Regions from separate parts of the Streptomyces sp. NPDC038213 genome, predicted to be linked through region 1. Evidence: riboswitches for the same ligand, from Rfam matches in the RefSeq annotation. Region 1 holds a riboswitch; each other region holds the start of a gene.

Region 1 (3,260 bases):
ACGCGGTCCGGGTGGAGCTGCTTGGCCAGCGACTCGACGGCCCCGGGCACCCGGACGCCGAGCACGGTCGAGGACAGCGGCAGCACCGCGAACCGCTTGTTCTTGATGGCGGGTACGTCCTTCAGCGCCGGGTGTGCGAGGAGGAACTTCTTCTTCTGCTCGACGGTCTGGTCACCGTAGTCGTAGATGACGACCACTTCGGGCGCCCGCTGCGCCACCTGCTCGAACGACACGTCGCCGTAGGCCTTGTCGAGGTCCGCGAAGAGGTTCACCCCGCCCGCGAGCCGCATCATCTCGTTGCCCATGCCCGCGCCGCCCGCGGTGAACGCCGTCTTGTCGCCGCTGTCGTAGACGAAGAGCTTGAGCGGGGTGGCCCCCTTGAGCTGGCCCGCGACCCTGTCCAGGGTGGCGTGCAGGCCCTTCAGCCGCTCCTCGCCCCGCTCGGGCACGCCGAAGATCTTGGCGAGCGTGCGGATCTCCGCGTCCATGGCGGCGACGGTCACCGGCCCGGTGGGGCACTCCTCGGTGTTGAGGTGGGTGTTGATCCCGGCCTTGGCGAGGGCCGCGCGGCTGCGGCCCTCCTTCTCGTCGAAGGTGGAGGACCATCCGCCGTAGACGAAGTCGGGCTCGGCGGCCAGCAGGGCCTCGAAGGAGGGGTACTCCTCGGAGATCACCTTCACGCTGTCGTACGCGGCCTGGTACTCGGGGAGGATCTTGTCGTCCAGGTAGCCCGTGCCGACCATCGACTTCTCGACGCCGAGGGCCAGCAGGGCCTCCGTCGCGTGCTGGTTGAGCGAGACGGCCCGCTGCGGCGGGCGCTTGTACGTGGTCTTCACGCCGCAGTTGTCGACCGTGACCGGGAATCCCTTGGCGGAGGCGCCGGCGGCACCTGCCGAGGAGGAGTCCGCGGGGGAGGACGTGCTGCCTCCGCCGCAGCCGGACACCAGCACGGCCAGGGCGCATGCGGACAGCACGGATTTCAGGGGGTTGCGGGGCATGGATGGTCCTCTCACCGCAGTCGGATCGGATGGTCTGGACGCCCGGTTCGACGCGCCCTGCTGCGACTGCTGCTGCAACTTAGAGGCAGTTGCACACAACATGCAACAAGGGTCGGAGGGGCGGCAGGGCTCGTGGGGGTGCAGGGGATCGCGCGCGCCCCTCCGCGCCCCGGGCAGCAGAAACCGCCCTGTCGGCCCGCGGTCGCGAAGGTCCGGAGGGACAGGGGAGGGGCAGGGGAGGGCAGGTCGGAGAAGGGGGAGCGGAGGGGCGTGCGGCTCTCGCCGATCCGGCAGCGGGGCTCGCCCCGCGGTACAGCCGCCCGCGAAAGGTCCCCCGCTACGCGGGAATCGGCGCGGGGGCTTCGAGTGCGGGGACGGGCCGCGGCCGGCCCTCGGCGTCGATCGCGACGAACGCCAGCGTCGCCGTGGCCACTTCGGTCGCGGGACCCGAGGCGTTCCAGCGCTCCGCCCGGACGCGTACGCCCACGGTCATCGAAGTACGCCCGGCCCGCTCCAGTTCGGCGTCGACGCTGAGCAGGTCACCGGCCCGCACCGGCGCGAGGAACGCCATCCGGTCCACGGCCACGGTCACGGCGGGGCCGTCAGCGTGCCGTCCGGCCGCGGCGGCCGCCGCATCGTCGATGAGCTTCATCACGACGCCGCCGTGGATGGTGCCGTACAGATTGGTGTCGTGCTCGCTCATGATGTGGGCGAGGGTCACCCGGGAATCGCCCGGGACCTTGGCTGCGCACCCCACGGTGCCTGCGGTCGTACCGGCCACGTCAACTCTCCTTCGCGAGTCGCGGCAGAAAGGCCCGGGGGTGGACTCCCGGACCCTGTATGCGCCTTGGGCATACAGGCAGTGGCAGGTCTTCGGACTCGCGGGCGGGCCTGCCGGATCTCCCGGCGGGCTCCTACTGGCCGTCGCTTCCCAGGACCGTTGTCCGGTCCCAGTGCGTATGACGGCGGTCGTTCCCACTCACCGCTGCGGGGCAGTCCCGGATTCCCACCGGGTTCCCTCTTGCGACGCATCCCGCCTGGCGGACGGGGCGAACCAGCTGCCCGCCCAGCCTACCGGCACGGACCGGCGGCCCGGCAGGGCCCGGTGGTGAGGGCCCGGACACACCCGCGGCGGCCGGCCTGCTCCCCCGCCCGGCACCGCCCCGGGTCTGCACCCGCCCCGTCAGCGGTTGATCCGGCCGATGAGGACCTTGGCCGACGTCCCGTGCGCGGAGGAGAAGAAGTCCCGTGCGGGGTCGACCGGTTCGCTCGTCCGGTGCAGACCCGCCTGCCGCTGCTGCGCCGCGCGGTGGCGCCGCCGCGGCGGGGGCGGGGCGCGCGTCCACGGGGTGGGCCAGCGCCCACCTCATGCGGGCCGGGGTCCAGTAGGCCTCCACCACCGCCCTGGTGTGCTGCGCCGCCTGCGAGACCATCCCGTCCCCTTCGACCCGCACGGCAGGGGCGGGCGCGGCGGCGGCCGGGGCGCCGGAGGCCCCCACGCCAGCAGGACCCGGGGAAGGGGGGCATTCCGGCCGGGTACCGGCGGTGCGGTCGCGGGCGGTGGTGCGGGTGCGGCATCCGGCCGCCGGGCGCATCGGCCGCCCGCGGGCCGGCAGAAGCCGGGGGCGGGGACGCGGGGGCCTGGCCGGAGGGCGATGGCGCGCGGTCGGCGGCGGGGGCTCGGAGGGCCGGGCGCCGTGCCCCTCCTCGACTGCGGTGCGGTGCACCTACGATCTGGGTGACCGTCAGGCGGTGGCGGCCGGGCGCGCATTGGGCAGGGCAGGCAGGGCAGGCAGGTCAGATCAGGTCGGGGAGGGAGTGCGATGGGGCTCGTGCTGGGGATCGACGGCGGCGGTTCGCATCTGCGCGCGGCGCTCGCCGACGCGGACGCGGAGGGGGACGCCGGCGCGGACGGGCCGTACCTCGCCACGGCTTCGGCCGGGGCGGGCAACGCCCGTACGGTGCCCGAGGCGCTGCTCGCGGAGAGGCTGGCGCAGGTCCTCGGCGGCGTACTGGCCCCGGGGCGCGCCGGGAGCGTGGTCGCCGTAGTCGCCGGGTTCGCCGGGGCCGGGAACCCGGGGCGGCAGGGGGACAGCGGACGGGCGCTCGCCGGGCGGGCGCTGCACACCGCCCTGGCCCGGGTCGGCGTGGCGGGGGCCCGGGTCAGCGTCGTCGCCGACATCGAGATCGCGTTCGCTGGCGCGCCGGGCCTGCCGGCGGACGGGCTCGCGGTGATCGCCGGTACGGGGGCTGCGGCCGCCC
Region 2 (3,260 bases), on a different contig from region 1:
GCCAGGGAGACCCAGCCCGCCGGCCCGCCCACGGCGAACAGCAGCGGCACCGCGCCGGTGAAGCAGAAGCCGAGCGGGATCCGGAAGGCCCGCCACAGCTGGCGGGCAGCCACCCCGGCCGGTCCCAGCAGGACCGCCAGGGTGGCGGCCGCGACCACCGGACCGCCCGGCCAGGGCGGCAGGCACAGCGCACACAGCGTCAGGCCCAGTCCCAGCAGGGCCTTCTCCAGCGGATGGCGGCGGCGCCAGCGGCTGCCGTGCGCCGCGGCGTCGATGGGCAGCACCGGCTACGCGTTCCCGTCCGCGGTGCCCGCAGCGCCCCCGGCGGCGGCACCCGCCGCCTTCGCCTCGCCCTGCCGGCGGCCGCGGCGCACCCCGAAGTAGTACGCGAGCACGCCCGCGCCGATCGCCGCCTGGAGGGCGAACAGCGCCGACTCGACCTCCCCGGACGGGGGCTCGTACAGCGGGGAGAACCAGGGCTCGTAGTCCGGCTTCAGCTCGGTGATGGCCGCTTCCGCCTGTGCGTCCGCACCGGCGAACGGCTCCTCCTTGCCCTCGCCCAGGCCCAGGGCCAGCGGCAGCACCGCCAGGGCGGCGACCAGGAGCAGCAGCAGGGTGTTGATCTTCGCGTTCCGGCTCATCAGACCGAGGCCTCCGTCTTCGTGCCCGACTCCGTACCCCTGCCACCGTCCGCGCCCCCGGCGTCCCCGGTGATCCCGGCGGTCTTCGCGTCCTTGCGGCCGAGCACGCCCAGGCGGATCAGGTCGGCCGCGCTGGACTGCCGCAGCAGCCGCACGACGAGGACGGTCAGCAGGCCCTCGCTGACCGCGAGCGGGATCTGCGTGACGGCGAAGATGCCGCCGAACTTGGCCAGCGCTCCGGCGAAGCCGGTCCCCGGGTCGGGGAACGCCAGCGCCAGCTGCACGCTGGTCACGCAGTACGTGACCAGGTCGGCGAAGAAGGCGCCGAAGAACACCGACACCATGAGCGGGGTGCCCGAGCGGCGCAGCAGCCGGTAGACGGCGTAGCCCGCCCAGGGCCCGGCGATCGCCATCGAGAAGACGTTGGCGCCGAGTGTGGTCAGACCGCCGTGGGCCAGCAGCAGTGCCTGGAAGAGCAGGGTGATGGTGCCGAGCACCGCCATGATGGGCGGCCGGAACAGGATGGCCCCGAGCCCGGTACCCGTCGGGTGCGAGCAACTGCCCGTCACCGAGGGGATCTTCAGGGCGGACAGGACGAACGTGAAGGCGCCGGAGGCGCCGAGCAGCAGGGTGCTCTCAGGGTTGGACTTGACCTCGCGGGTCAGGGCCCGGACGCCGTGGACGACGAACGGAGCGGACGCGGCGCCCCAGGCGGCCGCGTGCAAAGGGGGCAGGAACCCCTCGGCTATATGCATGAGTGGGGAGACCTCTCCAGCACCTCGTGGATGGACAACGCGCCCCGGCCGGTCTCCTGGCTCACGGGTGTTGCCGCCCTGGCTCCGCCTTCCCGGTCTTCGCAGTCACCCGCAGCGGACCAGTGGCTTCCCGCAGGAGTGGAGCCGGACTTCCCGATCACAGTGGCGAGGGCCGCACCGGTTTTCCACCGGTTTCCCGAACACCAAGGCCGTACGACCCTAGTCGGCCGCCCCGCCGCCCACAACCTGCCCCCTCGGCCCGGGTCCCCTGCCGTGACCTGGACGTACGTACCTGCGGGGGCGCTGCGGCCCGCCCGCGGCCGGGTGGATCACCGGCCGCGGGCGGGCCGGTCCTCAGCAGACGTTCCTGTGCTGGACGTCCACGACGAAGCGCTCCGGCTTGTGGAGCTTGAAGGTGGAGTAGGAGGGCTTGGTGGTGAAGGCGGCGCCGAAGGTCACGTACCCCTCGTAGTCGCCGGTGAGGGCGAGGCCCTTGAGCTTGGGCAGCCAGATCCTGGTCAGCTTGGGGCCCTTGTAGACGGACTGCCCGGCGTCGTTGTGCGCCTGGGCCGGGTTCAGCCGGATCTCCAGGAAGTACTTCCCGGCGAGCGGGACCTTCTTCCCGGACCCGTCGTAGCGCAGTTCGGCCACCCGCTTGACGGTCACCGAGGGTATGTAGCCCTTGATGTCCACGACGATCCGGTCGAAGGTGCAGTGCCCGCCCCAGCGGGCGTTGACCACGAGCGGGGTCTGGGTGGCGGCGGTGAGCTGCGGCGCGGCGGCCGCCGGAGCCGCGGCGGCGGAAGCCGGGGCCGCGAGCGCGACACCGGCGGTGAGCAGGACGCCCGTGGCCGCGGCCACGAGTCGCTGACGGCGGACGGAACGGTGAGGCATGACGACCCCCGGTTCTCCTGAGGCGGGGACAATGCTGTCTCCAGAAGAGACATCCCTCACACTCCCGCCGGTTCCCCCCTCCGCCGCCGATTTCCGGCGGCGGAGGGGGTCGGGCGGTCAGGCGGTCAGCACTCGATGACGTTGACCGCGAGGCCGCCGCGGGCCGTCTCCTTGTACTTGACCTTCATGTCGGCGCCGGTCTCCTTCATGGTCTTGATGACCTTGTCGAGGGAGACCTTGTGGCTGCCGTCGCCGCGCAGGGCCATGCGGGCGGCGGTGACGGCCTTGACGGCCGCCATGCCGTTGCGCTCGATGCAGGGGATCTGGACCAGGCCGCCGACCGGGTCGCAGGTCAGGCCCAGGTTGTGCTCCATGCCGATCTCGGCGGCGTTCTCCACCTGCTCGGGGGTGCCGCCCATGACCTCGGCGAGGGCGCCCGCGGCCATCGAGCAGGCCGAGCCGACCTCGCCCTGGCAGCCGACCTCGGCACCGGAGATCGAGGCGTTCTCCTTGAAGAGCATGCCGATGGCTCCGGCGGCCAGCAGGAAGCGGACCACGCCGTCCTCGTCGGCGCCGGGCACGAAGTTCACGTAGTAGTGCAGGACGGCCGGCAGGACGCCCGCCGCGCCGTTGGTCGGGGCGGTGACGACCCGGCCGCCGGCCGCGTTCTCCTCGTTGACCGCCATCGCGTAGATCGTCGTCCACTCGCTGCGGTGCAGCAGCGGGTCGCCCTCGGTGCGCAGCTGGCGGGCCGTGGCGGCGGCGCGGCGCTTGACGCGCAGCCCGCCCGGCAGGATGCCCTCGCGGGAGATGCCGCGCTGCACGCAGGCCTGCATGACCCCCCAGATCTCCAGCAGGCCGGCGCGGATCTCCTCCTCCGTACGCCAGGCCTTCTCGTTCTCCAGCATCAGGGAGGAGATCGACAGCCCGGTCTCGCGGGCCAGGCGCAGCATCTCGTCGCCGGAGCGGA
Region 3 (3,260 bases), on a different contig from region 1:
GGTACCACTTCGCGATCATGTTCGAGGCCCTGTTCATCCTCACCACCCTGGACGCGGGCACCCGCGTGGGCCGCTTCATGCTCCAGGACACCCTGGGCAACGTGGCCAAGCCCTTCAAGCAGGTCAGCTGGAAGCCGGGCGTCTGGATCACCAGCGCCCTGGTCGTGGGCGGCTGGGGCTACTTCCTGTGGGTGGGCGTCAAGGACCCGCTGGGCGGGATCAACCAGCTCTTCCCGCTGTTCGGCATCGCGAACCAGCTGCTCGCCGCCGTGGCCCTGGCCGTGTGCACCACCCTGCTGGTCAAGTCCGGCCGCCTGAAGTGGGCCTGGGTGACCGCCGTACCGCTGGCCTGGGACGCGACCGTCACCCTGACCGCCAGCTGGCAGAAGATCTTCTCCGAGGACCCGCGGGTGGGCTTCTTCGCCCAGCGCGACAAGTTCCAGGCCGGCATCGACGCCGACAAGGTCCTGCCGCCCGCCAAGTCCATGGACGAGATGCACACGGTGGTCACCAACGCCACCGTCGACGGGGTCCTCTCCGCCCTCTTCGCCCTGCTCATCGTCGTGGTGCTCGTGGACGCCGCCCGGGTCTGCGTCAAGGCGGTCAGGCGCCCCGGGACCGTGGAGCTCCACGAGGCGCCCTACCAGCGCTCCCGGATCACCGCCCCGGCCGGGCTGATCGCCACCCCGGAGGAGAAGGCGGAACTGGCCGCGGCCGCAGCCGCCGCGGCGGCCGGCTCCGGCGACCCCGACGACGGCCGCGCCAAGGTGCCGGTCGCCTGATGTCCGCGCGCGAGCTCTGGGGCCGGATCCGCTTCTACGTCCGCGAGTTCTCGGGCGAGGCGGCGTACGACCGGTACGTCGCCCACGCCCGCGGCCACGACCCGGACGCCGCGGTCCTCAGCCGGCGCGCCTTCGAGCGCGCCCGCACGGACGCCCGGGAGGCGGACCCCCGCGAGGGCTTCCGCTGCTGCTGAGCGCCCGCACACTGCGGCGTACGGGGCCCCGCCGGCCACCCCCGGCGGGGCCCCTGCCGTACTCCCCGTACGCCCCCGCCCGCGCCCGCACTCCCCCGCCCGCCCTCCGGCGCCCCCGCCCCCGTCCGGCACACTCGACGGCATGGACATCGTCATCAGGGAGGCGCGGCCCGGGGAGTACGCGGACCTCGGGGAGATCACCGCGCAGGCCTACCTCGCCGACGGGCTGCTCGACGCCAACGCCGGCGGGGACTACGCCTCCGTGCTCCGCGACGTGGCCGCCCGCGCCCGGGACTCCGAGGTGCTGGTCGCCGTGCGCGGGGACGGTCCGCTGCTCGGCGGGGTCGCCTTCGCGCCGCCCGGCAGCAGCTACGCCGATATCGCGGGCCCCGGCGAGGCCGAGTTCCGGATGCTCGCCGTGGCCCGGGAGGCCCGCGGCCAGGGCGCCGGAGAGGCCCTCGTACGCGCCTGCATCGACCGGGCCAGGGCCCTGGAAGGGGTCCGCGCGGTGGTGCTCTCCACCCAGCCCGCCATGCGCGGCGCCCACCGGATCTACCACCGGCTGGGCTTCGTCCGGACCCCGGAGCGGGACTGGTCGCCCGTACCGTCCGTACCCCTGATCACCTACGCGCTGGAGCTGAACGCGCTCGATCAGTAGTCGACTCGACACAACATCTAGGGGGTCCCACAGGAAGGGGCCCCCACATGTATGCTCATCCCTGCTGTCGCCGCAGGGGAATCCGGTGCGAATCCGGAACTGTCCCGCAACGGTATGAAGTGCACCCTTCGTGCGCTGCGAGTCCGAGGACCTGCCGACCGCCTGATCCGGCCGACCGGCCGGACGCAGACCACGTCCGGGCCTCGCGATTTGGGCTGGTGGACGCCGTGCGGTGAGTTCGTGTGACCTGCCACGCCCGCACGCGCCCGCCCGCGCCCTCCCGCCAGGCCCCGGAGCCGAGCGAGGGAGAGCCCCCCACCGTGACCATCGCGCCTGCCGCATCGCGCGCCGAGTCCGACCAGCCCGCCGACCCGGCCGAGACCGGGGGGCCCGGGGCCGCGCTGCTGCGCACCCTCACCGAGCTCACCGCCGACCTGCCGGACACCGACCCCGGCCGGGTCGCCGCCGCCGCCCTGCGCGGCCGCAGCGCCGCCGCCGACGAGGCCGAGCTGCGGGGGCTGGCCACCGAGGCGGCCGCGGGGCTCATCTCCGAGGACCCCGCGTACTCGAAGCTCGCCGCGCGCCTGCTGACCCTCGCCATCGCCGACGAGGCCGCCGGCCAGGGCGCGACCTCCTTCTCCGCCTCCGTGGCGACCGGCCACCGCGAGGGCCTGATCGCCGACCGCACCGCCGAGTTCGTCCGTACGCACGCCGCGCGCCTGGACTCCCTGGTCGAGCACTCGCTCGGCGAGGGCGCCGACGACCGCTTCGGCTTCTTCGGCCTGCGCACCCTGCACAGCCGCTACCTGCTGCGCCACCCGATCACCCGGCAGGTCGTCGAGACCCCGCAGCACTTCATGCTGCGCGTGGCCTGCGGACTGGCCGAGGACGACAGCGTCCGCGCGGTCGAGGAGGTGGCCTCCCTGTACCGGCTGATGAGCCGCCTGGACTACCTGCCCTCCTCCCCCACGCTCTTCAACTCGGGCACCCGGCACCCGCAGATGTCCTCCTGCTACCTGCTGGACTCCCCGCTGGACGAGCTGGACTCGATCTACGGCCGCTACCACCAGGTCGCCCGCCTCTCGAAGCACGCCGGCGGCATCGGCCTGTCGTACTCCCGCATCCGCGCCCGCGGTTCGCTGATCCGCGGCACCAACGGGCACTCCAACGGCATCGTGCCGTTCCTGAAGACCCTCGACGCCTCCGTCGCCGCCGTGAACCAGGGCGGCCGCCGCAAGGGCGCCGCCGCCGTCTACCTGGAGACCTGGCACGCGGACATCGAGGAGTTCCTCGAACTGCGCGACAACACCGGCGAGGACGCCCGGCGCACCCACAACCTCAACCTGGCGCACTGGATCCCGGACGAGTTCATGCGCCGCGTGAACGCCGACGCCCCGTGGTCGCTGTTCTCCCCCTCCGACGTGCCCGAGCTCGTCGACCTGTACGGCGAGGAGTTCGACGCGGCGTACCTGAAGGCCGAGGCGGCGGGGCTGGCCCGCAAGACCATGCCCGCCCGCGACCTGTACGGCCGGATGATGCGCACCCTCGCGCAGACCGGCAACGGCTGGATGACCTTCAAGGACGCCTCCAACCGGACCGCGAACCAGACCGCCCTCCCGGGCCGCG

The links. Region 1 has a riboswitch for cobalamin ahead of ACZ7JZ_RS13720 (acyl-CoA thioesterase). Riboswitches for the same ligand answer to the same signal wherever they lie in the genome.
Region 2: linked by a shared signal. The riboswitch ahead of ACZ7JZ_RS24675 (energy-coupling factor ABC transporter permease) and the one ahead of ACZ7JZ_RS13720 (acyl-CoA thioesterase) in region 1 are both predicted to bind cobalamin.
Region 3: linked by a shared signal. The riboswitch ahead of ACZ7JZ_RS19720 (ribonucleoside-diphosphate reductase subunit alpha) and the one ahead of ACZ7JZ_RS13720 (acyl-CoA thioesterase) in region 1 are both predicted to bind cobalamin.

Annotation. Positions count from the first base shown of each region.
Region 1 is NZ_JBVJYM010000007.1:75,328-78,587, forward strand. Features, by position in the region: gene ACZ7JZ_RS13715 (ABC transporter substrate-binding protein) at 1-998, opposite strand, end outside; partial or broken gene ACZ7JZ_RS13720 (acyl-CoA thioesterase) at 1,369-1,701, opposite strand; cobalamin riboswitch at 1,846-2,073, opposite strand; gene ACZ7JZ_RS13725 (N-acetylglucosamine kinase) at 2,822-3,260, shown strand, end outside.
Region 2 is NZ_JBVJYM010000020.1:78,730-81,989, reverse strand. Features, by position in the region: gene cbiQ (cobalt ECF transporter T component CbiQ) at 1-284, opposite strand, end outside; gene ACZ7JZ_RS24680 (energy-coupling factor ABC transporter substrate-binding protein) at 288-641, opposite strand; gene ACZ7JZ_RS24675 (energy-coupling factor ABC transporter permease) at 641-1,396, opposite strand; cobalamin riboswitch at 1,426-1,619, opposite strand; gene ACZ7JZ_RS24670 (AMIN-like domain-containing (lipo)protein) at 1,751-2,290, opposite strand; gene ACZ7JZ_RS24665 (L-serine ammonia-lyase) at 2,416-3,260, opposite strand, start outside.
Region 3 is NZ_JBVJYM010000013.1:79,315-82,574, forward strand. Features, by position in the region: gene ACZ7JZ_RS19705 (carbon starvation CstA family protein) at 1-782, shown strand, start outside; gene ACZ7JZ_RS19710 (YbdD/YjiX family protein) at 782-976, shown strand; gene ACZ7JZ_RS19715 (GNAT family N-acetyltransferase) at 1,119-1,634, shown strand; cobalamin riboswitch at 1,686-1,807, shown strand; gene ACZ7JZ_RS19720 (ribonucleoside-diphosphate reductase subunit alpha) at 1,955-3,260, shown strand, end outside.